Regions from separate parts of the Paenibacillus sp. JT22N7 genome, predicted to be linked through region 2. Evidence: riboswitches for the same ligand, from Rfam matches in the RefSeq annotation. Region 2 holds a riboswitch; each other region holds the start of a gene.
The links. Region 2 has a riboswitch for cyclic di-GMP ahead of AC50Y5_RS26695 (transglutaminase-like domain-containing protein). Riboswitches for the same ligand answer to the same signal wherever they lie in the genome.
Positions count from the first base shown of each region.

Region 1: it holds a riboswitch for cyclic di-GMP, as region 2 does, so the genes downstream of both, AC50Y5_RS19095 (fibronectin type III domain-containing protein) here and AC50Y5_RS26695 (transglutaminase-like domain-containing protein) in region 2, are expected to answer to the same signal.
Region 3: it holds a riboswitch for cyclic di-GMP, as region 2 does, so the genes downstream of both, AC50Y5_RS10900 (condensation domain-containing protein) here and AC50Y5_RS26695 (transglutaminase-like domain-containing protein) in region 2, are expected to answer to the same signal.

Region 1 covers NZ_JBXENY010000007.1:28,350-38,819, forward strand. The annotation lists gene AC50Y5_RS19095 (fibronectin type III domain-containing protein) at 617-4,735, opposite strand; cyclic di-GMP riboswitch class I at 4,975-5,075, opposite strand; gene AC50Y5_RS19100 (class II aldolase/adducin family protein) at 5,505-6,785, opposite strand; gene AC50Y5_RS19105 (NAD-dependent malic enzyme) at 7,107-8,525, opposite strand; gene AC50Y5_RS19110 (response regulator) at 8,628-9,434, opposite strand; gene AC50Y5_RS19115 (ATP-binding protein) at 9,431-10,470, opposite strand, start outside.
Region 2 covers NZ_JBXENY010000011.1:199,279-209,748, reverse strand. The annotation lists gene AC50Y5_RS26700 (SdrD B-like domain-containing protein) at 1-5,796, opposite strand, end outside; gene AC50Y5_RS26695 (transglutaminase-like domain-containing protein) at 6,080-6,895, opposite strand; cyclic di-GMP riboswitch class I at 6,909-6,993, opposite strand; gene AC50Y5_RS26690 (hypothetical protein) at 7,353-7,814, opposite strand; gene AC50Y5_RS26685 (GNAT family N-acetyltransferase) at 8,051-8,545, shown strand; gene AC50Y5_RS26680 (response regulator) at 8,594-9,757, opposite strand; gene AC50Y5_RS26675 (DJ-1/PfpI/YhbO family deglycase/protease) at 10,032-10,470, opposite strand, start outside.
Region 3 covers NZ_JBXENY010000003.1:538,432-548,901, forward strand. The annotation lists gene AC50Y5_RS10870 (GNAT family N-acetyltransferase) at 1-318, opposite strand, end outside; gene AC50Y5_RS10875 (RNA polymerase sigma factor) at 763-1,353, shown strand; gene AC50Y5_RS10880 (DUF4367 domain-containing protein) at 1,334-2,152, shown strand; gene AC50Y5_RS10885 (hypothetical protein) at 2,191-2,523, opposite strand; gene AC50Y5_RS10890 (thioesterase II family protein) at 2,676-3,440, opposite strand; gene AC50Y5_RS10895 (non-ribosomal peptide synthetase) at 3,437-7,354, opposite strand; gene AC50Y5_RS10900 (condensation domain-containing protein) at 7,416-8,078, opposite strand; cyclic di-GMP riboswitch class I at 8,277-8,364, opposite strand; partial or broken gene AC50Y5_RS10905 (transposase) at 8,717-8,854, shown strand; partial or broken gene AC50Y5_RS10910 (aldo/keto reductase) at 8,905-9,248, opposite strand; gene AC50Y5_RS10915 (MFS transporter) at 9,265-10,404, opposite strand.

The DNA.
Region 1 (10,470 bases), on a different contig from region 2:
AATTTGATCCCCCATCTAGAGATAGTTCAAGGCTGTAGTAATCTGGCTTCCTATGCTGTCTAGGATAATAACCTCTATAGATCCATGTCACTGGTAATTGATTAGTAAAACTAGACCCGGCTATAGGAGCAATAATAAGAGGGGGCTCGTTCAAGCTTCTGGAGATTCTATAGAGTTCGAAATCCGCAGAACTATAAGCTTTTGTACAATCCTTATTAAAATAAACAAGATAATCAGAAACGTAGTCTTCGCTTAATATTATCTCGTAATCGTAACTTTCATATTTATAATAACTCCATTGATTATCGACCCCATCTTTCAAATAACTAACATTAAATTTACAAGTTGGACTTATTTTGTTCGTTGGAAAAACAAGCTTGTAGTCATACTCATAATAGGTACTCGGATAAATTTGCGGCGGAGAAACCCTAACATTCACAAAGTAGCGTTCAAAACGATTGTCATCCTTAAAAGTCCTTACCAATTCCCAATTACCAACATGCACTGGCTCTGCACTATATACAGGAACCAATTCAGTAAACATGGATAAAAGAACAATAATAGCTATCATATTTTTCCGTAAAATGCTTCTCATCATGACGCTCCCCCACATATGCTATTCCACAATATAAGTAATTTTTGAGTAGTCATTTGTTTTCGCCAGAAACTCAATGCTGTTCACTATCGTTTTGTCGGCATTAATAACCTCAAACACGATTTCTCCAGGCACGAATTTCCGTACGATCATATTAGTACCTTGAATTAAACCAGTGCCCAGCTCGATTTCTGGCGTCATTCCACTGAGATCTAGAACCTCTACTTCAGAAGGCTGATAAGTTACCGTAATCGTTCTCTGTGTGACACCCTGCTTCTTAGGAGCAGCAACGACTACATTGAACTTATTGTCCTTGCCTGGGTTTACAATAATTTCAGGTATTGTATTTTTCTCTACTTTTTCAGACCATTCGCTAGAGCTGCTCGCCGAATGGGATCTAACCCGATAAACATGTCGTGTATTGGATTTCAGCCCCTGATGAACATAGCTGACCCCTGAAATACCTTCAATAAGTACACCATCGACTTCAAGGTCATAGCTTGCAGCTCCTGATACCGAGGTCCATTCGACAGTTATTTGATTTGTTTTTGCTACAGTAGAAATGATTTCCGGTACCCCTGCCGAGCTTATAGCTGTGACCGCTTGACTCCACTCGCCTATGGCGCTGCTCGATTTTGCTCGCACCCGATACACATGCTTTGATCCCGGAGCAAGCTGTGCGTGTACATATCGGGTCAGATTGCCGTTATCTACAATCCTTCCATCTACTTCAACGTCATAACCATTTGCACCGACAACGCTGTCCCACTCTATGGTAATACTCGTACTTGCGGAGAGAACTTTATGAATAACTGGAATGCCCAGCCCCGTACTTGCTCTAACCGTGTCGCTCCAATCGCCAGTCAAATCATTATTTTTCGCCCTTACACGGTAAACATGCAGCGAATTAGGCGCTAGCCCTGCATGTTTATAGCTAGTCCCCGTTGAAACCTCTACTAGCACCCCATCAACAGCGATTTCATAGCTAGTAGCTCCACTGACACTATCCCAAGAAATTGTGATTGTATCATTTGTTGATGCTGTCTTAACGTTTTGCACCTTACCAAGTGAAGTTGCTTGTGTAATGATCTCGCTCCAGGGACCGTTCCCCCCAGTATTTCTAGCTCTGATGCGGTAGGTATGCTCCGTAAATGGCAGTAAATCCTTATGCACATACGTTAAATTCAAGCCATTATTTACGATTAGCCCGTCCACTTCAATATCATAACCAACTGCCCCTATGACTTGATCCCAGGTTACGGTGATAGCTGTGCCTGTAGCTGTAGCGCGTATATTGGAAGGCACTCCCGAAAGTGTTGTGCGTGTAATGGAATGGCTCCATTGTCCAATAACGCCATTATTTTTGGCGCGTACCCGGTACGTGTGCTCACCGTTCTGCTCTAAATTGGAATGCAAATAGCTCGTATTCAAGCCATTATCTAAAACATTCCCATCCACCTCGATGTCGTAGCCAGTTGCCCCAGAAACCTCATCCCACTCGACTGAAATACTGGAGGTACCAGCTGCTGCATGGAGATTTTTCGGGACGGAAGGCACTGTAGTCGCCGTAACTTTCTCGCTCCAATTACTTGCTCCATTGCTATTTTTCGAACGAATTCGATACGTATGTGTTGTATTAGGCTCTAACTGATCATGCAAATATTCCGTTCCCGTTATATTGCTTTTAACTGCGCCATCCACCTCAAGATCATAGAAATCCGCCCCAGAAATAGAATCCCAAGTAATAAGAATCGATTTATCCGTTGCTGTTGTATTCAGCACACCAGAGGTTCCTGGAAGCGTAGATTTCACAAGTATTGGGCTCCATTGCCCTGGACCGCTTGTATTCACCGCTCTTATTCGATAGGTTCGCTGAATGTTTGAATTCAGATTTTCTTCAAAATAGCGATTCACATTGCCGATGTTAACGACCGTATTGTAGGTTTCCACCTCGTAGCCGGTAGCGCCCCTCACATTCTCCCAAGTCAAGGTCACTGAATCGCTTGTCGATTGCAGTTTAATATTCTCGGGGACATCCGGCAAAGTCCAAACCTCCGATACAGAAGACCATTCGCCCTTTAAATCGCCGCTCGTCGCTCTGACTCTGTAATAATGCACCGTGCCTGATGGCAGCAGCTCATGAATAAATTCATTAAGAATGCCCAGTGGATAAATGCTGCCATCCATTTCAACCTCATACCCATCTGCATTAAATGCAGTAGTCCAACCGACCTTCACCGCATTTTCAGATGGAATAGTCTGAATGGCAGGAGTTGCAAACGGAGATAGCTGACTAGCTGGTACAACCTCTTTCGCTCCTGAAGCGCTTTGCCATGATAAAATGGCTTTAGGCGATCCATTACGACTAACGTATTCCATTTGAATGTCAACCTTTTGACCAGCTTCTAAGGCAATAGAGCCAGTAAATAATTTATTTCCTTGCGCTGCCCACTCATCAATAATTAGAGTTCCATTCACATATAGTTTGACTCCGCCATTAACATCAGCCTCGAACGTATAATTTTCAGCGTAATAAGGCTGTATTTGTCCAGACCATCTAACAGAAAACCGTCCATCATTTAGGCCTGTCGAAGATACAGGAGCCTTGCCTTGCAAAGCGGGCTGCTCCAGCACCGTCGTTTTTTCACCATCCAAATTTTCCTCTGTAAAATATTCCGCCTTTAACCCTGCTGCCAAATATTTCAGCTTCGTTTCCCCTTCAGTACCGACACCGATGTTAATAATCGGTTTCTGATTAGCTGTAATACCGCCTCCGATGGCAACGATGCCTCCGGTCTCAATATTCAAGTGATTGTTGACATGCATATCGCCTTGAATAAATAAATCTCCACGTTTCACAGAAATATTGGCCTGCTGATTATTGGAAACCAAGCTGCCAACTACCATTTCCTCATCAATATTCATAGTTACATTTGTATTGATATGAAGACTTCCAGGTACAATGACTCTTCCTGCTTGTACATTAAGCAGACCACTGTTATAAGTAAGGCTCCCAGCTATGAAATTGTCCGCAATCGAGACACTAGAATTATTATTCAAGTGCAAGGAACCTTTAACCCACAGATTCCCTCCCATTGTCCGAGTCGAATCGTTAGGTTTTTTAATATCAATAGTCAGCTCAGTGTTCGCATTCATGCTCCCATTGACGACCAAAGTTCCATAAACCGTAATGGTGAGCTTATTATTCGTATTGATGCCCTCTGCGATAACATAAACCGGTTTCGTAGGAGAGCCCAATGTCAGTGAGGAATCTAAATTTAAATGGCCCACCGTCACAGCTACCATATCGCTGCTGCTGTTATTAATTGCTGCCTCCAGGCCTGAGGCACTGCAATTATTACAGGAAATAAATGAAGGATTGGATGCCGCCAGTTTGCTTTCCAAAGACGCCATTTCTGCATTCATGTAGCGGCTAATTTCCGGATTTAAATCGCCTACCCGGATAAAGGGAAGCGCATTATGCTCATTATTTTGATTGCCGGAAATAATAATTTTATTGCCCTGAAGCTTGTTTTGCTCCGCTGGCTTCCCAATTTGCGGTTTTGGAATCGTTTGGATGACAGGCTCCAGAGATTTAATTTCGATATATTGAATAGCTGTTGTATCTCCACTGCTGCCCGCATTGAGCGTCAGTTTCCCGTCAGCAATGACAACCCCCTTCTGAAAAGTTACTTGTCCACCAGCAGGCAGCTCCGTATTTTCCCAAAAAGTGTTGCCCTCTACATAAAGCGTATTATTGCTTTCATATACAGAGTTCCCGACACTGACCTTCACGTTATACCTGCCATTCGGCAGCTCAATCTCCCATTCACCGCCTTCTTGCACTTGAATAGAAGAGTTTAGAAGCGGCGCATCGTAGGTGCTTCCTGTAACCGTAGACTGCGCATGATCCATATTCCAACCGTAGAAGTATCCATTGTGTGGACCATACTCATCGCCATGGTCGGCCAAATAGCCATCTGCTGCTAAAGCATCAGTTGCTTTAAACTGAACATTAACACCTCGAAATGACGCGGCAGCCTCCGTGGAATTGCTCCAGATGGAAGGAAGGAACATTTGAATAATTAAAGATAAACATAATACTCTTATTACACCTTGCTTAATCTGACTAAAATACATTTGAATATCCCCCTCTATTAAGAAAAACGTCTGGCGGCGTCCTTTCTATTAGACGCCATCGTTTTGGCAAAACGTATAGAGAAAGTATGAGAAAATTCATATCCTTTCCTATACGTCAAGCGTAAACGGCTATCGCTGCTCTCTGGCGGCAAAGCTACCGTTTAGCGTATGAAATATAAGCCGTTTATAAGGATGAAACTTATAAATTCTTATATTTGCATAAAAAAAGCCCATTTACTTTTGGCGGCCCGGCTGTCATACGGCAACCATAATTATGGTTTTCCGTGAAGACCCGCGGCTTTGCGTCCCTGTCTTTCGATCAGGTTTGCCTTTATCAATTTCAATGGGCTTGTTGATTCTTAAACCTACATTTCTAGTAGTCTCCACGAAGACCCTCGACTTTACTCCCCCGCCTTTCGAACGAGTCTACCTTTCAGTTCAATTGATCTAATAGTTCTTTGTACTTAGTATATCGGTTGGATATTTGAAATTTTATACTACATAAGTCATGAAAATAAATATTTTTATTTGGCATGTCATTCCTCATTAACAGTGGACTCCTTATATTTAGTAAATTCTAGATCATACAACAGGAAGTTAATCCTATTTGAACTATTAAAAATCTTCCTATTTATCTCCTTGCAAATTATTAGTCGTATGATCAACAAAAAAATGCCCAACCCGCTAAACCACGGGCTGGACCTATCATTTCATATTTAAGTTCACTTTTTAAAACTCACATTACTATTAATTTAGGCAATATGGCCTACTACTTCAACCCAAAAGCCTGCTCCAGCTCCGCAATCCTCGACTGCTCCATATGCACAATAGCTCCAATGTTTTTCGCTGAAATGGTCGCTTTCGCGCTGTATTCGGCGACCTCCAGGCGGTCGAAGGCGTTCAGCAGGCTTTGCCCGGTGACGATGACGCAGTCATTTTCGGCAATGACGATGGGCGTGTTCTCCTGAAAAAGCTGCGCCGCCTCCTGCGGCTTCGTATACAAATCCCCATAAGGAAGCTTAGGAATATTCCGCAGCAAAATATAGCTTTCCGGAATCGTCCGCGAATCCAGCAGCTCCTCTGTCACCGCAAACGCCATAATATTAGGCGGATGCGTAATAATAATCGAGTTCACATGAGGCTGCGTCTCATAAATATGCTGATGAAACTGTACAGAGCGGCTTGGTACCTTGCCCGCCTCTTTCTTCCCGCCGTCAATCCGCACGAGATCCGCCGGCTCCACATATTTACGGTCCTGATCATACGGTGTAATAATGAAGGAATTTTCACCGACCCGATGGGAAAACGTGCCCTGCGTGCTCGTAAACAGCCGCTGATCGTAAGAACGCTTAATGAGCTTGCACATCTCCCAGCGTGCTTCCTTCTCCTCACTGCTGTAAAAATCCGGTACAAACTCCTCCAACAGCACCTCGCGCGTATCCGCCAGCTGATCGCCCCGCAGCGTTACTGGCGTCCCAATCCGGTTCGCCTGTATTTCCATCCGCGCACAATATTCCAGCGTCTCGAATCTTTGAAAAGCTTCAAATAAATCTCGGCCGCCTACGACGACACCGTGATTTTCCAGCATAATCGTGTTCAGCCCTTCGCTGAATACGTCCGCTATATTTTCACCCAGCTCCGCGCTTCCTGGCAAGCCGTATTTCGCCATGCCTACCTCGCCACAGATCAAATAGTCATTCGGAAGCAAGCGGACATTAGGCACTTTACGCACCATGCTGAATGCCACAAGCGCCGGAGGATGTGCATGAACAACCGCCCGAATGTCCGGCCTTCTGCGATAAATCATCTGATGAAACGGGTATTCGCTTGATGGTCGGTGATTGCCCGCGATTGTACCGTCCGCCTTCACACAAACGATGTCCTGCCGCGTCAGCTCCCCCTTGTCGATGCCCGCAGGCGTAATCCATAAATCACCGTTATCGTCCAAAATCGATAAATTGCCGCCTGAAGTCGTCGTCATGCCATAACCGTAAATGCGCTCCATCATCATGACCAGCTGATCGGAAGGATGTAATAAAGTAAATTCCATTTGTGTGTCCCCCTTTTTTGCGTTCAGTATCTTTGTTTATATTGTATTACTTTTGTTTGTTTTTGAAAGTGACTTTTCTTACATTTCTTTTAACCTTTTCGCGCAAAAATAAAGCGGCGTCCAGCAGCTTATCATCTTGCTATACACAAAAAAAAGAATGCCTCGGGTACATAACCTCGAAGCATTCCCATTTCAATCTATATAAGTCGAACTCTTGATTAGCATAGAACGATGGTCGTCACTGCGAGAAAAGCCGGACCTCCGTCCGCTGTTGTTTTCTGATTTCTTGCTTTAATGCTTCCTTTTTACGCCAATTTCAAACTACAGCTTGCGCTCCCGTCTGCGGGCAACTCCCGAAGCATAAGCTGCTTCAATGACCGCCTCTTTGACGCGATCCGCCACATGCGGATTGAATATGCTCGGTATGATGTAATATTCATTCAGCTCATCCTCGGTAACAACCGCAGCAATCGCTTGGGCGGCAGCGAGCTTCATTTCCTCCGTCACCCGTGAAGCCCGGCAGTCCAATACGCCACGGAATAATCCGGGGAAGCATAATACATTATTGATCTGATTTGGATAATCCGACCGTCCCGTCGCAATGACGCGCACAAGGCCTTCCACTTCCTCTGGCGTTATTTCCGGTGTTGGATTCGCCATCGCGAACACAATGGCATCCTTCGCCATTTTGCGAACATCCTCCGCCTTCAGCACGCCCGGCCCTGATACGCCGATAAAAATATCTGCGCCCGCAATGACTTCGCTCAGCTTGCCCTGCTCCCGGCTTGGATTCGTATGCTCCGCATACCATCTCCATGCTTCATGCTCGTAGCTGCTGCCAGCGACAAGTGCGCCATCACGGTCAACCCCGATGATGTTCCGCACACCTGCCGCGAGCAAAATCTTCGTGCAGGCAATTCCTGCTGCGCCAACGCCGCATAGCACGATCTTGCAATCTGCAAGCTGCTTGCCTGCCAGCTTGACCGCATTAATAAGGCCTGCAAGCAGCACCACCGCTGTGCCATGCTGATCATCGTGGAACACCGGAATGTCCAGTTCCTCAATAAGACGCCTTTCAATTTCAAAGCAGCGCGGCGACGAAATATCCTCAAGATTAATACCGCCGAATGTAGGGGCAATGCGTTTAATCGTCGCAATAATCTCTTCCGTATCCTGTGTATCGAGACAGATCGGGAAAGCATCAACTCCTGCGAGCTGCTTGAACAGCATCGCCTTGCCCTCCATGACCGGCATCGCCGCGAGCGGCCCGATATTGCCGAGCCCTAATACGGCGGTTCCGTCCGATACGACGGCTATCGTATTTCTTTTTATCGTGAGCGAGTGGGCCCGCTTCGGGCTTTCATGTATCGCCATGCAAATATTGGCGACGCCCGGCGTGTATACCCGTGACAGATCATCGCGCGTTTTAATCGTCATTTTTGGCGTGACTTCGATTTTGCCGCCCAGATGCATAAGGAAGGTCTGGTCCGATACTTGAAGCACCTTTACGCCTGGCGACTTATTTAATACGCTTACAATTAGCTCTTTGCGCTGCGTATCCGTTATATTGACCGTCACATCGCGAATCGTTGATGTTTTGCTTGTCCCGCTGACGTCAACCGCTACAATGTCGCCGCCCGCTTCGCCAATTGCCGTAGCAATCCGCCCGAAGGTTGACGTTTCCTTGTCCATTTCCAAACGCAATACGATATTCGTGCTTCCCGTTGCCGGCACTGCCACCCTGACCACACTCCCATCAAACGCTTGAGCGCTTGCTATTTGCCTTCATGTTAACGGTTACATGAAAACGTGGGAAGCTTTTGGCCATATTGTTGATTTTGGTCATTTTGGTCTTTGCTGCAATACGTAGCGATTGACCGGGCGTCCTACCCCGCCATAGTTGATTTCCAGCTTCACATAACCGCTCTTCTCCAAAAAATCCAAGTAGCGCCTTGCCGTTACTCTGGCAATGCCGATGCCCTCGGCTGCTTCCTCCGCCGATACCCCGCCCTCCAAGCGATGCATGGCCTCGACAATTTGCCGCAATGTGGCCGCATTCAGCCCTTTCGGCAGGCTGCTTTGCTGACCATCGAGCCCAGCAAATGAGGCTTGTTCTGCTGGCCCAGTTTCCTGCTCCCCATAACCCAGCTTCTGTCCTTGCGCCCAGTTTTCCCCACTGAGCAGCATGCGATCCAGCTCATCCTGAGTCACGGCCTTTTCTGCTGCCAACAAGCTTTCGTGGCGATCGCGATAACGCTCTAGTGTCTGGCGAATCCGTTCCAGCTTGAACGGCTTAATAATATAATCCATCGCGCCCCCGCGCAGCATTTCGCGAATCGTCTCCGGATCCTTCGCCGCTGTTACCACAATAACATCAACGGGCATTGCCGCTGAACGCAGCTCCCGAAGCGCAGCCATTCCGTCCAGCGCTGGCATAAAAACATCAAGAAACACCAAATCCGGCGCAAGCTCACGAATGAGACGCAAGCCTTCTTCTCCGTTCCCCGCAATGCCTACAACCTGAAAGCCGTCTACTTGCTCGACAAACTGGCGGTTAACCTCCTGCACCATGGGATCATCTTCGATTAGCACCACTTTAAAAAAACGTCCATCCTGCACCTTGTCCTTGTTCTCCGCCTTCACGTTCATCCGCCAGCTCCTCCCATCGGAAATGTTAGCTCTATAGCCGTGCCGCTTCCTAGCTCCGACTGAATGCGCAGCTCCCCATCGCCCTTATCGACGATGCTGCCTACCAAATACAGTCCAATGCCGCGATTATCGCTGCCTTTCGTCGTAAAGCCCCGCTCCAGCACACGCGACTGCACCTCTTCCGTCATGCCGCAGCCATTGTCTTCCACTAGAATGGACAGCAGCTCTTCATCCTGCTCCATACTAACATAAATTTCCTTATTTGTTCGATCCGCTTTTGCCAGCGCGTCAAAAGCATTTTCAATCAAATTGCCGATAAGCAGCACCATATCATGCTGATCCAGCATAACGGGAAACTGCTTTACCTCCATATGAGGATCAAGCTTGACCTGAATGCCCAGCTCCTTGCCCCGGCTGATTTTGCCAAGCAGCAGGCCTGCCAGGCTATCATTCGCAATATGCTGATGCAGAAACTGCGTCAGCTCCTCCTGCTGTCCGGAAATATCGTATACGTATTGCAGTGCCTGTTCTTTTTTATCCAGTTGAAGCAGTCCCGCAATCGTATGCAGCTTGTTGCTATGCTCATGATTTTGCACCCGCAGCGCATCGACGAACTCCTGCACACCCGTCAATTCCTCTGCCATTCGCGCCACCTCGGTCCGATCTTGAAAAATCGCGATGGCCCCGATCATTTTTCCCTGCTCACGAATTGGAATGCGGTTGCTCCAGATCAGCGCATTGCCCACTCGCAGCTCCTGATTGAACACGGGCCGCTCCAGCTCCATAATTTCCGGCAGCCGCGTATCCGGCAGCACTTCCCGGATTGGCAAGCCCACTACGTCGCGGGATACGCTGAAAATCTGCTTTGCCCGCTCATTAAAAATCGTAATCCGCTCAAGGCGGTCAATCGCAATGACCCCTTCATGCATCGCCTGAAAAGCCGCCGAGCGTTCCCCATACATGCGGGCAATTTCATGCGGCTCCAAATTGTACATTTGCCGCTTAATATGGCGGGCAAGCAGCGCAGACCCGAAAA
Region 2 (10,470 bases):
TTGACTGGACTCACCTGTCTTCGGAAGTGTGCCTTGGTTATTCGGTGCTGGCTTATTTCCATCTCCATCTTCATCCGAATCCTCCACTACCCCGAGCGGGATTTCATCCACATCAATTTCAAATAAAATTTCCTCTTCGTTGCCGTCAGCATCTTTTACAATAATGGAGAAATCATCTTTGCCTGTATAACCTGGGTCAGGCGTATACACCCATTGTCCATTATCGTCAACCGTTACTTGTCCATGCTCCGGTTGCTTGCCAACGTCTGTATTTCCACCTTTCGGAACATCAACTTTACCTTCAACTGGCGTATTTTCCTTAGTCTTATCTTTCTCTACTACAGGAGTCGCCGTTGGTGCTGGTGTCGGTGTGCCTGGCTGAACAGGAGTTGGAGCCACCGGTGTTGGCGTAGGCGTCGCTGTTGGCGTCTCCGTTACAGCAGGTGTTGGTGTAGGAGACGGTGTTGCTGTTGGCGTAGGTGTCGGCGTCGGTACTGATGGGTTGCCCGAATTTCCACCTGGACTAGTTGGCTTATTAATAAGCCCAAGGTCAATCGTCAAATCTTCCCAGCCACGCGGCGCTCCTTCACCAATAACAATAACTTCTGTGTATCCATCTACCTGTTTGTTTGAATCTTCCTCAGCAGACACGCCGTCTGCCTCAGCTTTCGTTACGGTGTAGCCAGTTGGCACAATAAATTTCACAAAATATTGTCCGCTTGGCAATTGATCAAACAAATAATAGCCAGGATTTCCACTCGCATCATTTGCTGTAATGGTTTCTCCAATTTGCTGTTTGTTTTGATCAAAAAGCTGTACGGTAACGCCATTGCGGCCATCCGCAGCCAGTTCATCCTGCTTGCCGTTGTCATTACGGTCAAACCATACATAATTGCCAATAACCCCTTTGGCAACTACGCCAAGGTCAATCGTATGATCAACCCAGCCAGCCGTCTCGTTAATAACAATTTTGACTGTTATGCCGTCTGCATCCGTTGCGTTGGAATCAAGGGCTGCGTTCGCTCCTTGCTCCGCGCTTGTTTTCAAATAATCGCTTGGCAAAACGAATTGAACATAATATTCGCCTGCAAGCAAATTATCGAACAAATAATAACCCGGCTTGCCACTTGCATCATTCGCTGTTGTAGTTTCAGCTACAGGCGTACCTGTGCTGCTGCCTTTATACAGCTTCACCACAATGCCATTAATTCCGTCTTTCTCATCTTCGTTCTGCAAGCCATCACGGTTGCGGTCGAGCCATACATAATTCCCGATTTCTCCGCGTGGAACAAGACCCAAATCAATCGTCAGATCATTCCAGCCTGCCGGCCCAATCGTAATGACCTCGGTTATTCCTTGGCCATCCGTTTTGTTGGAATCCACATCTGCCGCTCCAGCTTCCGGCTTCGTTACGCCGTATTCTGCCGGAATGACAAACTGGACATGATAATCGCCTTGCGGCAATCCGGCAAACAAATAAAATCCTGGCTTGCCATTTTCATCATGCGTCACGGTCTCAGCCAATACATGGTTTGCATCGTCATAAAGCTTAACGATAATGCCATTAATGCCTGTTTCCGCTGCATCTTGCAGCCCATCTTCATTACGGTCAAGCCATACATAATTGCCGATGGAGCCCCGCTCATCCGAAACGACAGGTATTTCATGCTCAGTCGTCACCGGCGGTGTTTCATCGGAAACAGCTTTAGCCACATTGATAATGGAAGCCGCTGCTGTATCTACTGATGTTACTTGATAGGAATACGTAAATTCCTTCGATTCCCCAGATTTTAGCGATGGAATGCTCGGTATGCCGGATACTTTCGTATCCGTAATCACAACATTCGTTAAATCGCGTTTGCCTGTATTCGTTACTTTAACCGTGTAGTTAATCCAGCTTCCTGCTGCTGTATCGGATACAGCGACTGCACTGCCTCTTTTCTCAATCTTAAGCCCTGCTGTCGGAATGCTAGCCTCATCCTTAATCGGATCAGGGGATTCATTGTAATACACGGTTGCTACATTATCCAAATCTGTCAAATCCAAATCCGCACTCGTGACACGGTATACGCCTTCAAGCGTCAATCCCGCTCCTGCTGCAAGATTTTTAATGACAATAGACGGATTCGTTCCACTGTTAGCCAACTGGCCAATAATGTCTGGTCTGTCATGGCTGCCGCCATTCAAGGCAACTTCCTCGCCATTATACGTCAGCTTAGTAAATTCAAAGCCAGCTTGCAGTCTGTCAAGCGCATCTGAAATTTTAAAATTATGCAAAGTAACAGAAGATGTATTTTTCAAAGAAAGCTTATAATGCACATCGTTCCCTACCACTACATATTGCTGCGATGGAGCAATTGTCGAGGAGCCTTGCGTCACACTTGTAATTTCTTTCTCAAACGTGATGGTTGGGTAAGACTCGCCAGTAGGTGATGCTGTTTCGATTAAGCCCAAATCGATTGTCGGAATTTTACCAGCAGTACCCAAGCTGATCGTATCCGTACGATATGGCGTATAACCGTCTACTGCAGCGCCTTTCGTTACCAGGTTGGAGTCATTGTCATTCGTATGGCTTGGATCTGCGCCATGCACATTGGCTGTCGTCGGCATGTAGCGATCTGGCAGCACAAACTCTACGAAATAATTTCCTGCCTCAAGTCCCTGGAACAAATAGTAGCCTGGGCTTCCATTGTAATGATAGCCTGTCTTGCTTGACTTGAACGGTGTCGTTTCACCCGCTTTGTACAGATTTACGGTAATGCCGTTAATACCTGCACCTTGGCCGCTGTCGCCTGGATATTCTTCATCCTGCGTGCCATCACGGTTGCTGTCGAACCAGACAAAATTGCCGATTTCGCCAAGCGGTACATGCTCGTCATTCGGGTGAATCAGGAAGCCGACTTTGTTAGGCGCTGTTGGAAGCATTTTGCTGCCTTCATCATTGCCTGCACCGATTTCAGTTGCTTGAATGGCAAAAGAGTTCCAAGCTACTTCATTTGTCGGTGCTCCTACAGGGGCATCCATTTTCCAATCCAATACGATATAGTCGCCTGGCGCAAGTCCAGATGCTCCATCACTGCCTACAATGTTCGACAGCTGGAAGTAGAGCGATTTGATGTCTGTCAAATCATCCTTTTGGTAATTCCCTTGTTCGATCCAGCCCTGCTTGCTGTCATTCACATTCGTGAAATTGACAACCTGCTCCTGATTAACCGACTTGCTGTAATACGCGGACAGCGTGTAGTTTACCGTTCTGCTTCCCGCTGCCGCTGAGGATGTAAAGGTTTTATTGCCGGAAGAGAGTACTTCCGCTAGGTTAGGCTGCCATTGGGAGCCCCTTGCTTCATAAGGCGAACCGCTGTTGACGCGCAGTGCATTATCGCCTACATGCGGCAAAATATCCAGCACATCAATGACGCCGAGTCTCGTATTGCCGCTATTGCGAACTGCCAATCTGTAATCCGCTGTTCCGCCTTCGTACGTTACGCTGTAGCGCGGGTACTCGGTGTATTCAATATCGCCATCATAATCAAATGGCTGTACAGGAAGAGCTGGTTCTCCATCATACGTAGCATCATCTGATGCCCGGAAAATAGGCTCCAAATCGCCTTGATTCCATTTTGTCGACTGGACGAGAGATGCTTTGCGTACCGTTACGTTCGCTGAAGCATGAACAAAAAACTCATCCGTTCCCGCCGTTGGATCAAAGCCTATAACTGTATCTTTAATCGTATTGTTGCGTGTTTGCCACGCTGGCAAACTTTGCGGATTATCCTGTGCGGAATCCCCTGTATGCCAGAACTCTGAATTTGGATCGCTTGTTGTAATATACATATCGTTCGTGTAGGTAGTACCTTGAGGCGTACCTGCACGGACCTCGCCTTTATAGCTGATTTCAAAGCTTGTACCTGGAGCAAAAGAGGTGTCGTCGGACCATGACCATTTCACAAGGGTCCGTCCCGTACCGTTCCAGTTTTTATCAACAAGCTCCAGCTGTGGAGCACTTGCTCCAGCAGGCGTGCCCGTAAATGTAAACGAGGCTGCCAGTGCCGCAGCAGGATCAGCTATTTTAGGATTCGTGTAATAATCAAAGCTTGTTGGCAATAAATCATAGACAACTGGATTAATATAAGGTCCCGTTGCTTTAATATCGTTGCGGACCGTAAGTGTGAACGGCACCGTGCTGAGTGGACGGAAATTTCCCGCTCCAATCGCTTTATTAGCTACAAGCCATGGCTTCTCATTGTTGATGTTGAAATCTGCCTGAGCCGTTTTCTGAGGCTTGTCATCCCATTGGCCCGGAATGGTAACATTCAGCGCTTGATAATCCAGCGTGACTTGATTCGTTACTTGATCACCGTGGACGACAGGGGTGTTCGTGCCATTAGCAAAATCTCTAACGGTCCCTGTAATTTCAATGCCGCCAATTGTACCTCCTGGAGCTAGGGTGCTGAACGACCACTCCAAGGCAACCAAAAATTCGCCAGCATTTAGCACAATGCGGTTCGTACCAGCTGTCGTGCTCACTGTAATTGTGCCGTTAGGCGCAAGGCTGCCGCTATACGCATGCCAAGTTTCAGTCGTACCATCGCTTGTTTTATAACGAAGCTGGGAAGTGAAAACATTTGGCATTTTAATGCTGCTGTAGTCCATTTCCGCAGGCAGCACATCTGTCAATACCAGGTTCGACAAAGAGGTATTTACATTCGTCCCCGTATTGCTGATGCCGCCGATGTTGAACTTCTGTGTTTGGCCATGCCAGCGATACTGGTAAACACGCGACTTGGTTAGTCCGGAAACGCCAGATACTGGCTCTCCGAATTTAGTTGTCACATCAGCTTCAGGATCAGTGACCGAGCCGCCACCTTCGAGCGTATAACCGCTCAAAATTTCAACATTATTTTTGCGTTCCAGCGGTGTTCCGGTCGGATGACCATACCCTAAATCGTCAGGGAAGGTGACCGATACTTTCGCTTCGAAAGATTGTCCGGAAGCAAGCTCAATATTCGACCAAGTGATCGTGCGAGCTGTTGAATCATAGACACCGCCTTCTGTTGAGCTCACATATACAGCATCTGGCGGCAGTGTATCGACTAACGTCGCATTTTTCAAGCTGCCAGGGTTAGCATTGCCGGCTTCGCCTTTAATGCCTACCGTATACTCAACCGCTCCGCCAATAATCGGAACTGTGCTGCCAAATCCCGTAGCTTGGCTTTTATAAGCCCACCACTTGTCGTAGGTCGAAGCAGTTGGCGTCGCCGTCGGTGTTGCTGTAGGCGTTGGTGTAGCTACCGGATTCGGGTCCGCGTTAATCGTTACATTCGCCGATGCCGTTGTACTTTCCGCTGAATCAACGAGTGTAATCGTCGCCGTATTCGTCGTAGGCACAACCGAGCTTGAGCCAGTCGGCTTCGCTTTCACGGGAATTTCCAGCTTCACCGAAGTACCGGAAGGCAATGGATGTGCATTGACGGTTAGAGTTTGGCCATTTTTCGTATCCCAGCCTCCATCCTCCCAGCCATCTACAATTTCAAATTGTGCCGGTACTGTATCAACAATCGTTACATTCTTACCGACATGAGTTGCTCCATCTGCCTGATACAAGATCGTATACTTGAAGGTATCTCCTACATTAACAGTGCTCACACTGGCTGTCTTTGTAAAAGTCAGCCCTGTAATCGGTCCTGCTGCCTGTACCGGTGCTGCGAATGGCTGTAATGCAGCTTGCAGCAGCAAAACGAGCAGCATGATCCAGGAAATCTTGTGCCTGATCGCTCTCTGTCTACTTGCGGGCATCTCATCAATCCTCTCTTTTTCTCTATCTCCTCTAGTTTCTCTCTTGTTGTGAATACCGATAATGCCTAGTACAAAAACATTACCTTACAAATACCACGTCATTTTCCATCCTCTTCCTCCTTGTATTCAAATAAGAAAATTATATCCAGCCCAACTGTACAAAAACTTTACAAGCCTCCCCTTTATCCGTCAGCTAAATAACTGCAAAAAAGCTTCGTCCATCCGATGAAGGATAGACGAAGCTTCTGTGTGTACCTATTGAGTTATATGTGTTTATTTCCGTTTAATAAACTTTAGCAGCCGTATAACGCGAGCTGTCTTTAATCATTTTGCCCGCTTTCTTGCTGTTCTTCAGGCCAGCATCAAGCGTCGTATCGATCGTGATCCATTTGCCGTCCAAATATACTTCATTCCAAGCGTGATAATTTGATACATCAGACGCTTTGCCCGTCACCATCTTGGCCGGAATGTCCAAGCTGCGAAGCATGCCTGCCATTAATGCAGCGTAGCCGTAGCAAATATCTTTCTGCGAACTAAAGGTACGATCGATTTGAGGCAAATAATCGTTGGTCACCTTAGCCGCAAGCTGATGATCGTAAGAAATATTCGCTACAATATAATTGTAAACCGCCGTTACCTTCTCGGTATCCGTCTTTGCTCCCTTAGTCAGTTCCAATGCTTTCTTAACCGCTTTGCTGTTGCTGCTCCAATCAATATTTTGTATGGAGTTCAAATAGACGAGGCTGCTGTCACTCAAATTCAAGGTAACTTTGCCTGTATGAACTGCTCTATATTTTTTTGTACCACTTACGTTTTCCAATAATGAAATCGTATAATCTCCATTGCCCAGTTGAAGCGCAAACCATTCTTCTGTCTGGTTTGTCCGGAGCGCATACGTATAATTTTTGCCGTCTTTGGCTACAACCAGCCTTGTATCTACGCCTGACTTGACCTCATAACGAATGCCGATGCTTCCTTTATCCACATTGGATTCGTCGAGCCAGCTTGTCCCAGCTGCCGCTGCCACTTGAGCAGTTGCTTGAGGGAACACGGACAGAATCAACGCCAGCAAAATCATAACCGTTAAACTTTTGCGCATAAAAAAAACTCCCTTCGGTGGCTAGGCTGCCATCTAATAATAGAGAAGGCCCTTTAGCTTTGCGTCCCTGCCTTTCGACAGGTTTGCCGTTATCGTGTAAAGTTTTGTAAGTGGTGTTAGGTAGAAAAACTACCTTATATTAAACTATGATTATCTCTAGTATATACCCATTATTTGCAATAAACAATACGTTAAATCTTTTTTATTTCCAGGCTGAGGCTTGTATTTTCTGGTTTTTCTTCATCCATCTCCGCTTTAACCGTTTCATAAAAGGCTCTTCCTTCCGCTCTTTAAGCATGCCCTTTACGTCTCTAAGCAGGAGCATATACCGCATTTCATCTTCGTGCTTCAAGCTTTGAAATTCTTTCAAATGTTCTGCGCCCATCTCGCTTCAACTCCATCATGCGTTTTATCAATCCTATGTCGGTTGATAAAATTCCGATACCCGAAACAGCGTTTAGCTGCTTTTGACCGTGTAAAACTTTTGGAATCTCCAAAACTTCCTTGGTCCTGTCGACAAATAAAGCCACGCAAAAAAATCACGAATACCATCATCTACGATTCCCTCATTGTACCGATAAAGCTGACGCTGGTAGTTCAGGCGGCATATTTCCACCCCGTCCCACCAAAAAGAAAACGTGTTCCGCTTATCATCATGCTCCAGAGTAATCATAAATTTCCCTTCCGAAAGCTGAAAATACTGCTTGTCATAAAAAAACAAAGGCCCCTCAGAAGTAGCTGTAATGCCAATAAAATGACCTCTATGATGGGTATAAAAGCCACGAACGATGGTGTAATCGGTCATTTGATTCAAATTCAGCTGTCGTAGGTGCTGGGCTCCCTCGCTTATACAGCAAGCCAGCTCAGGATAGCGAAAATGGCGAATGACATTCATTTGCCGCTTCTCGGTTATCATCATCTTCTTCAACCATTCCTTTGGACATGCTATTTTTTTGAAAATGAAGCTCGTAAAGCTTGTCCGTCTCCATTTTCACCTACTCCTCCATTATAAATAGGGCAACTCTACAATTTCTCGACAAAATCTCTGTTTAATCTCGCAAAACTTACAAAATAATAGGCCGCATAGAATATTGAATTTTTATTCCTTCAACAGTATGATAATTCAAAGGAATACTCAGAAAGGACTGCAGCCCTTTGGAAGAACAAAAACTTTGGACTAGAAGCGACGGATTTACAATTAGCACAAATAAAGCTTATTTGGATATTGAAACGATTTATAAATTTCTAAACGAGGAATCTTATTGGGCAAACGGAATTGACAAAGAACTTGTACAAGCAGCCATTGAACACTCCATTTTGTGCTACGGCATTTATCAGGGGAATCCGCTTAAGGAACAAGCGAAGCTAGTTGGTTTTGCGCGAGTTGTCACCGACCTTGTCCGCTTTTCCTGGTTAGGGGATGTATTTGTTATACCCGAGTTTCGAGGTATAGGACTTAGCAAGTGGCTATTAGAAACCATATTGGAGCACCCCAAACTAAAAGGAACAAGCTTTAATCTAGGTACAAAAGATGCTCAGACTTTATATGCCAAGTATGGTTTTAAGCCTCTCGAGCAAGTAGAAAGAAGAATGGCACGGCCATTGGATTGGAGAGCTATTTATGAGGGCTATGGTTTAAAAAGTCAATAGCACTCGCTTGCCCCTCCAATTATTTACCATTTTGTTTCCTTCACCAGTCTACAAACCATTAACGCCGCTTTTCCAATCTTTGTACCATTCTGTAATGTATGCGCTTGGCTGCTCGTTCAATTCCTCCATCAGCGCGGCGGTTAAAGCATTGTACTGCTGATTAACCATAAGATGATTCCCTTTAGACGCATACAGCTGCATTAAGGCAAAATAAGCCTCTTCCGCCTGCGCATGCTCCTCGATAATTCGAATATATCCGGCAATCGCTTTATCCAGCTGGCCATGCTCGACATGCCAAGCTTCCAAGCGATAGGAAGTATTCAGCCACAGGCGCTTCAGGCGCTGGCGTTCGCTCTCCGCCCACCAATAATCATAATCCTTTAAATAATCGCCTCGATAAAGATTCATAGCCTCCTCGTATTCCGCAAGGGTTGCCGCCGCTAGCGGCGGTGCAGCAGCAATTCCTCTCTCCCATTCCTCCACATCCAGCACAACCTGATTAAGTGTCAATATGTATCCTTCTGTTGTATTGGCGATGTGAAAACACTTTCCAAACTGATCAAGCGTTTTCCTAATATGGTACACCGTCGTATACAGCTGGGCATATACTTTCTCCGTCCCATTATCGGGCCATAGCAAATCGATTAATAGCGATTTCCTTACCAGCTGTTCGCGATGCTGGAGCAAATACAGAAACAGCTCCTGCGCCTTTGTCGTACGCCAACGTATGGCTGCATCCTTTTTTCCAGAAAATTCGACACTGAACTGCCCCAGCAGCTGCAAAATCAGGTGCTGCTCCTCATTCGTTTTTATCACTTGCTGCACGGCCTGCCCTTTATCCTTCACATGGGAGTCCAGCCGCTTCTGAATCCGTTCCATCGTTTTCATTAACCGCTCAGGATGGATCGGCTTGACGACATAATCCAGCGCATTCAGCTCAAAAGCTTTCACTGCATATTCATCATAAGCGGTTACAAATACGATATTCAGCTCTGGTCTTACCTCCAGCAGTTGCTCGGCAAGCGCAATGCCACTGACTTCGGGCAAATTAATATCCAAAAATACAACATCCGGCAGATCAAGCAAAATCCGCTCTTTCCCGACCGTTGGATCCTCATATTTCCCCAATACCTCTACGTTATTTAGTTTCACGAGTTGCCGCTCCAAGTAATCCAAAGCGAGGCTTTCATCATCTACAAGGATAACCTTCATGCTTGACTCCTTTAATATACGAAATAACCACTCGTTCACAAACTCTGCCATGCTGACAACAATTATAATGCAGTTAAATAGTTGCCGCAATCATTTGGCATGAATAGTCGTTACAAATTCAGGAAAATTTATATAGCAAAAGAGCAGTAAGCGTTAAACCTAAGGCAGGTCAAACGCTTGCTGCTCTTGCGATTTGCGGTTTTGGTTTTGCCTACAGGCAAAACTCGCAGCGATAATAGATGGAATACACGATCCAGTTGTTCTGCTAGACAGTCTACCAGGCGTTGACGCCCAGTTGTTCAATCGTTGCTTGAATAAAAGCCGGCTCGTCCTCTGGCGTACGGGAAGTAATCAAATTACGATCAACTACGACTTCCTCATTGCGAAAATGCCCCCCGGCTGCCTGCACTTCCTGCTCCAGCTCTGGATAAGCCGTCAGTGTGCGTCCTTGCAGCAAACCAGCTTCCGCCAAAATTTGCGGGCCATGGCAAATGGCAGCAATGGTAATGCCTTTTTCATCAGCCTCTTTGACAAAAGCTTGCACGGCCGCATCTTCCTTCAAGTGGGAAGGTGATGCGCCGCCAGGAATAATAATAGCCGCATAATCGCTCGCCTTCGCCTCATTAATCGCAAGATGCGACTTATAGGCAACTGTGCCCTGCTTGCCTTTTAGTTCCTCATTGCTGCGCAAGCTTATAATAACCGCCTCATGG
Region 3 (10,470 bases), on a different contig from region 2:
AAATTCGAGCGCAAGACGCTCCGCTTCAGCCATAATTGCCTGAGCAACACCCTTCCGGCGGAAATCTGAACGTGTGTATACGCGCTTGACCTCCACTGATGTTTCATCAAGGGGCCTGATTGCCCCGCAGCCTACAGGATACCCATCCAGACGGGCAACAATAAAGGCTGATCGCGGTGCCTCCACGTCGGATAGCTGGAATCCTGCTGTCCCATCACCGCCATATAACAATCCTAGTTCTTCGCTTAGCTCCTTAATTAATTGCTCGGAATCCTTGCTTCGTACATCTTCAGCAGCAGCAACCACAATCGATGGCATATTAAAAACCCCTTTATCTCATTGGATTTATTGGTTTTAAAGTGTTTTATATAAATTATCATGAACGATCCTAAGCGTCAATTACTCCATCGATTGAATTTTTCGATAAGTATTTCATGAAAAGCTATAATCATCTGCCAAATCAATCCCATTCATTTGAATGATACATTTTTTCAAGTTATAACACGCAACAGATTTGCGGAAAATACGGGAACTGTTTGCGGTGCTATATCCAAATAAAAGAATTATACTAAATAAAAATAGATCGTACTTGAGAGCAGTTCTATATCGAATACAAAAAAACAAAATTGGAATATAACGGAACTTAATTTCCGATTCATAATTGAAAATGATTTGTATGTATGTCATACATATTGCAGGAATATCGTCTATTGGTTTTCGTCAATCTAAGGCTTTTCCTACGCATAAAAATGAGGTGTTTACTTGACAAGCAAGCTATTATTGCTGATTTCTCCCGATTTTAGTAAACTAGGGTCAACGATCCAAGAAGAGGTTTTCAAAGATTTTTATCATTTAACTTACGGTCCAATCATGTATATGGTCAAGGATCACAGCGCGGCGGAGGATATTATTCAGGAGGTCTTTTATAAATCCATCTCCCATACGCCACAAGTTCTGGATGAAAGGCAGTTAGTAGCATGGATCAGAGTTTTAGTGAAAAATAAAACGCTAAATTATTTGCGAAAACACAAAAAAATTCGTAACGAAGTAGAGCTGGAAAGTGTTTTTATTGAGACGGGTGCTATGCAGTCCCCTTATTCTGCGACGGTGGAGTGCGAGGTCGAGGCGAAGCTGCTGGAAGAGGAATTAATAACGTGCATGCTGGAAATGAAACCGGAATACCGTCTCTTAATTGAGCTTAAGTGGAAGCGACAGTTCTCTTACCGGGAAATAGCTGAACATTTAAACTCGACAGAGGATATTATCCGCCAGAAGCTGTACCGGGCTCGTAAAGCACTGAAAGACAAATGGGATAAGAAACGAGGTGATGCTGATGGAGGACGAAGAAAATGATCCGTTATTTGAGAAGGCCTTCGAGAAGGCTATCCAGCAAATGCCGCCAGCCTTTCATTCTACCCATCACAACTCATGGCAAATAACGCAAAAAAAATTAAAAGCACTTAACCGCAGAAAGCGTCGAAATCGAGCTCTATCCTATGTCGCCCTAATAACGGCATCCATTATGATTGGATCCTTCCTGTTCGGGACTCCAGCAAAGACCAAGGCCTTTAGCCCTATATATCAATCGATCGTCGAGCTGCCTGGCCAAATGATTTCGTTCTTCTTCGGAAATCAGGATAAAAGCGATAAAGGAGCGAAGACTATCCCTCCTGAAGAACGGGATACCTCGCATGACGAAAGCAACAATGAATCATCTATACATCCCCTTTCAGGGCAAGAGTCTCATACGATATCGGTTATGGAGGATGAGGTCAATAATAAGCTTACCTTTACACCTCCCTCCTTTCCTCAACTGCCAGAGGGCTATCAATTAAGCCGGATAGATATTTCCGTACAGCCCAACGATGCTAAGTCCAATGAAGTGCTGTATGTATTTAAAAATGAAGAAGCAAAACTGCTTAGAGTCAACTTGCAGCAATTGGAGTCGGGCTCCGTAGTCGGCTCGCTTGCAAGTGCAGCTAGCTCCACCGTAGAGAACATTCCACTTCAGCGCGGTAAAGGTTATTTAACCAGCATGCCGAATGAAACAAAAAAGCTGGAATTCATGTTAGCTAATCTCTATATTCATATCGTTGGCAATCTCTCCAAAGCTGATTTAATCGCATTTGCTGAATCGATGAACCAAAAATAAAACAGGGGCTCCGCACAGCCGGCCCCTGTTTTATTTTTTTATGACACAAGAATATGTTCGCTTGTCACTTGGCCCTGCTCATAGTTGCCGTTTTCAATGACCCAATGGATGGTACGTACACGATAGTAGTAACCGCTATCTGCGCTCATCGTCACAGAACTGCTAAAAGTATCTTTATTCAAATCGCTTCTGTTCACGCCTGTTCCGTGGGTCACCCATTCCATCCCCGTCCATCTCTCCAAATAGAATGTAATTCCGAGGCTATCAAGCTGATAATAGCCATATGTATAACCTGAGAGCGTCACAGCTTGATTATTCACCTTAGTAATGCGGTTTGTTCCATCAAGCAAGTAAATATGACTTGGATTCATAAAACCCTTCAATGATAATGTTGAAGGTGGTGGTGCCGTAAGCGCAATGCCTTTGCTTATGGTCGGTGCCGCATAGGTGGTAGTCGAAAATAATAAACTGGCAATAATCATTATTCCCATAGCAGCTTTCGACAATCTATTTTTGAATAATATCAATTTAAATCACCTTTCTTTTTCTGGATATAGTGAGTTTCTTCTTTATTTGCTGCTTCAATAATGCTTCGGATGCTCGCGGCCACCTTCTCCGGCTCTGACAGCAGAAACATATGTCCTCCTTCAAAGCGATGCAGCCCGACATTATGGCCCCATTTCCTCCATCCGTCAGCTTCCTCCGCGCATTTATAGTCTTCAGCACCGTAAAACACGTGCATAGGCGCCTGAAGCAGCGTGTGATCGTTATGTTGAAAGGTTTCGAGTGCCTGAAAGTCCGCCCGGAAAGAGGGCAGGAAAAAGTCGAGCATTTCCCGCTGCTTTATTAGCTCCTCGGGTATGCCGCCTATGGGAATGACGTGATCGAGAAAGGCGTCATCATCAAGATGCGCTGTTCGCTCACGCTTGCTTTGTGGCGGCTGAATAGCTGAAATAATGACCGCTTTAGCGACTATTCCTTGCTGCTCCAGCTTCTGTGCCAAACGGTATACAACCATTCCACCCATGCTGTGTCCAAACAGGACGAATGGCTGTTGAAAATACGCAGCAAGCTCCCTCGCATACAGCTCCACCAATCCCTCCAAATTTGGAATCAAGGTCATGCTGTTCGTTCCATGTCCAGGAGGTTCAACCGCCAGCAGCTGGCAATCATTTTGAACAAAATGGTGCAACGGCCAGAATGCAGCAGAATATCCTCCTGCGAATGGAAAACAGATAAGTGGAATTTTTCCTGTTCCAGTGCTAAACGTTTTGAGCATTGGATTCATTTGTTCACGGGCCTCCATTCTAATAGAAAGCGGATGGTTTGAGCATTCAGTCTGGCGAAGCCCCCTTGCAGCATTTCCCCATGCTTTCCAAAGCCTTGATGCTCCACATATTCGCCCGTTCCCGCAGCCCTTTTCCAGGAAGAGAGCTCTGACGAATGTGTAAATGCGGTTTCGGATTGAATCAGATGAATAGAAGCATGAACTTGCCCCTCTGCAATCCACTCTACGTAATATTTATAATAGGCCGCTGTTTTACGAACGATTCCTTCACGAACTGCGTCTATTTGCAGCGCAATATTTTGCTTATTGGCTTCCATAAGCTCTGCAACGTCACCTTCCACTGTACGGCCCTTCAAATCACTCACGTTATTTTTCCAATAAGAATCAATCATGATTAGAACTTCTACTTGCCTGCCGCAGCGTTCCAATTGTTTGGCAACTTCAAATGCTAGAGCGCATCCAGCAGAATAACCGATCAAGATGAAGGAGCCATGCGGCTGAATGCTCTGCATTTGGCTGGCATAACGAGTGATGCGATCCTCCTCTTCAATAAAATCAAAAGCGTGAACGCGATAATTAGGCAGCTGGTCTGCAAGCTCCTTGAACACTATGCCATACCCAAGCACCGGAGGGAAAGCAAATAAATGGGGGCCACCCTTAGGGTTAAGCAGCGTCAGATGCGCTGAAGCTCTAGACACCGTTTGCCCACTTTCAGCCCATTCCTGCAAATAAGCTGCAATTTCGGCAATTGTCGGCGCCTCAAACAATAATTTTATGGGGATGTCGATCTGAAATTCCTTTAGCATGATAGAACAAAGCGTCATCGCTTTCAGCGAATGACCCCCTAGAGCAAAAAAATCATCATGAATACCGACTCGTGCTACCCCGAGTACCTGAGACCATACTACAGCGAGCCTGGCCTCCGTATCATTGCGAGGAGGTGCGTAGTGTTCGGATTCATTCATGAACTCCGTCATTGCAGGCAAGCTTCGCCGATCCACTTTTCCATTGACGGTCAACGGCAGTCGCTCAAGAAAAACAATGGTTGGCGGAACCATATAGTTTGGCAACATGCTTAGCAAATAATTGCGAAGCTGATTCTTGCTTAACTCCATTTGAGGCTTCAATACAACATAAGCGCAAAGCGATGCCTCGCCCGAAGCACGCCATGCAACAGACAGGAGCGCTTCTTTAACCTGCTCAAGTTTTACAATCTGTTTCTCGATCTCACCTAGCTCAATACGATGGCCGCGAATTTTCACTTGATCGTCGACGCGCCCTATAAACTCGATATTCCCGTCAGGCAGCCACCTTGCCAAATCACCACTGCGGTAAATACGCTCTCCTTGTACAAACGGATTTGGAGCAAATTTCTCTGCGGTTAAAGCTGTCCGATTCAAATACCCTAGCGCCAGCCCCTCACCGCCCAGGATAAGCTCCCCGACCGCTTCAATCGGCTGAAGCTGATCCGTCTCATTTACAATATAAGCTGAAGTCTGATTAAGCGGCTTGCCAATGGGGATGGAAGCCATATCCTCCGAAAGCGCATGAACCGGATAGAAGGTCGCAAACACCGTACTTTCCGTTGGGCCATATACATGAATGATTTTATCCGGTCCCATGCTATGCAGCGCTTTGCGTACATGATTCACCGATGAGCGTTCTCCGCCGAACAGCACCTTGCGGATGCTCTTCATCCACGAATCCTCCTCATCTACGAGCAGATTGAACAGCGCCGTCGTGACGAACATGACCGTAATTTTCTCTTCTTTAATGAACTGTACAAGCTTGCCAGCATGCATAATCGTATCGCTTGGAGCAAGCACCAGTGCAGCCCCATTTAACAATGCGCCGAATAAGTCAAAGGTGAAGCCGTCAAAAGCATAATTGGATAACGACAGTACTTTGTCATTCTTAGTTATTTCAATATAGTTCGTATTAATCGCAATCCGCGAAATATTGGCATGTGTGATCAGTGCCCCCTTAGGCTGGCCAGTCGTACCAGAGGTGTACATTACATAAGCAAGCCTGTCCAAGCCTCCGGGAGTCGTCGCTAATGTGTTTATTGGCGCATCCTCAGTGTCCAAATTGCTGGCGGCAGCTTCATTATACAGCTCTGGTTCATCGAGGTACAGAAGGGTTCCTTGATACTCTACTTTCTCGATAACGCTTGTCAACGAATACTGCGTGAGCAGCAGCTTCGCTCCGCTATCCTCCAGCATGTAGCTGATTCGCTGCTCTGGGTACGCAGGATCGATCGGGACGTACGCCGCCTCAGCCTTAAGAACGGCTAATATAGCTGCAATCATATCTGATGAGCGGTGAACGAGCAGACCAACGATAGTCCCGTCGTTAACTCCTCTGCCGCGAAGCACGTAAGCGAGCTTATTTGCACGAGCGTTCAGCTCAGCATAAGTAAATAATCCATCTGGAGCAGAAAGGGCAAGATGTTCCGGCGTATTCTCCACCTGCCATTCGAATCGCTGAGCAAGCGTCATATTGCTTGCTGCTGCCATTTCCCCGTCCCGGCCATCCAGACGGTTAAAAGCGAATAAGCGATGTGCTTCTTCCTCAGGCACAATTCCAAGCTCACCAAGCGGCTTATTGGACTCCCTCACGAGCTGGCGAATCATGTGGATGAGCTGCGCCTTCAAGCGATTGATGAAGGAGCTTTCATACACATTGGCATTGTATGCTAGCTTCATCACCATCTCCTTGCCAGGCCCAGCGAGTAAATGAAGATCATAATGGCTTTTTTCGAAAATATGAATGTCATCCATCGCAAATCCCAGATTCTGCTCTTCACTTTGTTTGCCAGCCTCTTGAAGCGGATAATTCTCGAACACAACAATATGATCAATTAACGTCTGCTGGCCTATTCGGCTCTGGATATTATAAAGCGGCACGTACTGATGCGCTTCGGTCTGCACCGAGAGTCTCTGCATTTCCGTTATTAATTGCTTGAAGGTCATATCCGGTACGATCTGAACACGAGTTGGGATTACGTTGATAAACAGGCCCACCATGCTCTCCACACCGCTAATCTCAGCGGGACGACCCGATACAACTGCTCCAAACAACACATCGCTGCTGCGCTGATAACGGCTAAGCAGAATAGCCCAAACGGCTTGAATCGCTGTGCTTAACGTAACCTGATGCTCTCTTGCCAGTCTAGAGAAAGCCTCACTGTCTTCCTCTCCAAGCTTAAAATGAAGCTCGCCTGACGAATAACCTTCCTCCCTGCGTCTGCTGCGCTGCTCGGCGAAAGACTCCTGCCCCTCAAATTCAGCTAAATAGCTCGACCAAAAGACAAGCGAAGCCTCCTTATCCTGCTTGCCAAGCCAGTTGATATATTCCTTATATGGTTTCGAGACGGGCAGCTCGTATGGCTTATGATTCAGCAAGGCGCTGTATATCTGAAACAGCTCCTTTACAATAATGCCAAAGCACCAGCCGTCCAGCATAATGTGGTGATAGCTCCATATCCATTCATACGTGTCCTCACCTGTCTTAAAAACGGTCGTCCGCATTAAAATATCTTTGGACAGATCAAATCCCAGCATTTTATCCTGCTGCTTGAAGGCAGCAAGCTGTCGCTGCTGCTCTTCTTGGGGCTGATCACATAAATCTATTTCCTGAACATGGAACGCTCGCTGCTTGAATACAACCTGAACCGGCCGGTTGATTTTCTCGTGGAGGAATACGGTACGAAAAATATCGTACCGATCCATCAACACGTTCATGCTTTGTTCCAGCAAATCTTTGCGAAATGAGCCTTTCACCGAAATGGCCAGTTGCTCCATATAATAGCTCTGTCCGGGGTGCAGAAGCGTGTGAAACAGCATGCCCTCTTGCATAGGCGATAAAAAATAAATATCTTGTACTTGATCCTTCTGAAAAGTAATCCCGTTCACCTGTGCTAGGCCTCCTTCTATCCATTCCGCAGCAAATTAAGCTGCGCGCAAATTCATTCTCTTAGCCAAACTTCTCTGCCAGCATGTCAAAAATATCTCCGACCTCTTCGAGCTGCAATTCACTCGCCGTAAAGTCGCTTGGTGTGAAATCTCTGTCCGTCTTGGCTGTGCAACACTGAATTAATACAAGCAAATGATGGTGGAAGCGATCCATCAGCTGATCTATCGTAGCTCGCAAATATTGCTTTTTATTGTAGGCGCAAGACACAACGAGGCGTTCGCCTCTTACCATACCGCTTAAGCTGAGCGCATACAGCGCTTCAGATTCCGGGCTTGTTTGCGCGCCCATATCGTATACGGATGGTGAAAACAAGTCTGTTTGCACCTCGCTGTCGAATTGCCCCAAATAGTTGAAGCTGATTTCCGGTTTGAATGAGAAGGTGAGCCCTGCTTTATGCTCATCAGCTGCCAAATATCGCAGCAGGCCATAACCGATTCCCTTATTGGGAATATGGCGCAAATCTTCTTTCACCCGTTTTATTTGATAGGCTAAATCGTCCGTATAGCTCATGTCGAGCACAACCGGATATTGGGAGGTAAACCAGCCTACCGTTCGTGATACGTTAATAGCTACAGCTACCGGCCTAATCACCTCCAGCTTGACTACTAAATCGGCTGGTTTGCCATTTTGCTGGACAACGGTTTTGTTCCCTTCCTGCTGCAATCCATTCCCTCATGCGATCTAAGCTTGAGAAAACCGCTCAAATTGGCAATACTCGTTCCGGGGTAAAACTGCTCGGTATACCAAATTCGTTTTTGCGCATGTGTTAATGGATAATAAAAACGTTTCATCAAATTACCCCCAATAACTTGTTTTGATAAATAAAAAACTGCCCGGATTTTGGACAGTCTGCTCCCATTTTCCAGCAACCTGTCAACCGTAGCATCGTCTGATGCCTTAGGCCATGGCTTTGCGTCCCTATGTTTCCATAGGTATGCCTTTATCCATTTTATGTTTGTTTTATTCCATTCCTAATCTATAAACAATCCGTTCATCAAATAGTTACGTTTTTTACATTTTTTTATATTTTCATTCGACAAAAAGTTTTTGGGAGAGGGGTCCTATTAATATGAAGAGAATGAAAGTCTATGGGAGGAGACGAAACTTGGATAGACTAGAACGAAATAATCCTGCGCAGATTTATCTTCCTTGATACGTAACGCTATGAAAATTTTAAAACAAAAAAGCCGCCATTTAGGCGGCATCAGGCTGTCGAGAAGGTCTCGACAGCCATCTTTATAAGCATTCAGTTTAACGCATCACCGCGTTTCTGTGGTATCGATTTTTCCTTTATTGTCTAAAAGGTTCGGCATATGTATTCACAAGATAATGGGCGTCCAGCCATTGATCCGCTTATTCTTTTCAAGATCATCTTTCTGGGCTATTTCTTCAGGTGTCAGCTTTATGGAAAGAGCAGCTGCAGCATCCTCAATATGCGATATTTTTGTAGCACCAACAATAGGTGAGGTTACAGGTTCTTTCTGAAGAGTTTCAGGCTTTTATCAATCTCGCTCATAATGGCCTTTCGAGAAAGTCCGGCACCGTTTGGACCTGCATGCGCCCATTCACCTTAGTAGCCAGCACGATTTCATCCCGATTTGCATATTCCTTTAAAGCAGGTCCAATAACCGCCTCACTTGATCCGGCTGAATATACATTAGCTGTATCAAAAAAATTGATACCAAGCTCTAGTGCTTTTTTAATAACGGGACGACTGTCTGCTTCATTAATAATCCATTGAAGCCCTCCTTGCACGGCTACTCCGAAGCCCATACAGCCCAGACAAATTCGGGATACATCCAAGCCCGTATTTCCGAGTTTCACATATTCCATTTGATTGTTCCTCCATTTATTCATTATTTTTCAACAAACGTTTCACAAATAAAGTGAACAGCAGCAAGGAAATCGCAACAGACAAAGCGCTGACCGTGAATAACGCCTGATAGCTCATATACTGGGAAACCCAGCCTAGCACGATCGCACCGAGCCCGATGCCAAGATCATTAGCAGTCGATATCGAGGCGTTGGCAACTCCGATTCGCTCTGGATGGGCCAGACGGATCGTTGCCGCTTGAAGGGCCGGCTGCGCGGAGCCAAACCCGATGCCATATAAAATCGCCGCAACAAGCACACCGCCTAAGCCGGTCGACATGCTGAGCACAATCAAGGCGCCAATCGTAATGACAAGGGCTGGTACGATAACAGAAATCTCTCCGTATCGATCCGAAAGTTTTCCCGAAATGGGACGGCTGAGTGCCAGTGATGCAGCAAAGGCCAGAAAGAATGCGCCGGAATTGACCTGAATCGACTTAGCGAACAGCGGAACAAATGTTGTAATGCCCCCATACGCGATAAACAGAAAAAAGACGGATGCCGCAATCGGCAAAACCGATTTTTCGAACAATTCTATTTTTCTTACGCCCGTTTTGGGCTGGAAGGGCATTTTTGCTCCTAACGTCAGGAGCAGCGCTATCGCAGAGAGGACGACGGCGATTAAAAACAAAGCGCTGTACGACTGGTTCTCTGTCACCCAGAGCCCGAACATCGGACCGACTGCCATAGCCAAGGTCATGGATGTGCTGAACCATCCCATTCCTTCGCCGCGGCGGCCCGCTGGAATCATGTCTGTAATCGCTGTCATTGAGGCGGTTGTAGAAACGGCCCAGCTCATACCATGCAAAATTCTGAGCCCCATCAGCACAACAATTCCTCCAACCCAGTTATACATATACATTGCCAGGATGAACAGAATAAGCCCCCAAATGAGAAACGGGCTCCTGCCGAATCGGTCCAGCATCCCGCCGACGATGGGGCGAAAAATAACGGCGGACAGCATAAACGCGCCCATCGCCAGCCCGACCTGCGATTCGCTGCCTCCCATCTGTGTGATGAATAGCGGCATCGTCGGATACAGCATATAAAAGGCATTAAACAAAAATAGGTTTCCTATCGTCATGAGCGTAAACGATTTCGTCCATAGACGTTCCATTGTTCTTTCCCCCCGTTTTTTACGTATAATCCCCGATGCGTTTTTCGGACATCAAAAACATTGAAT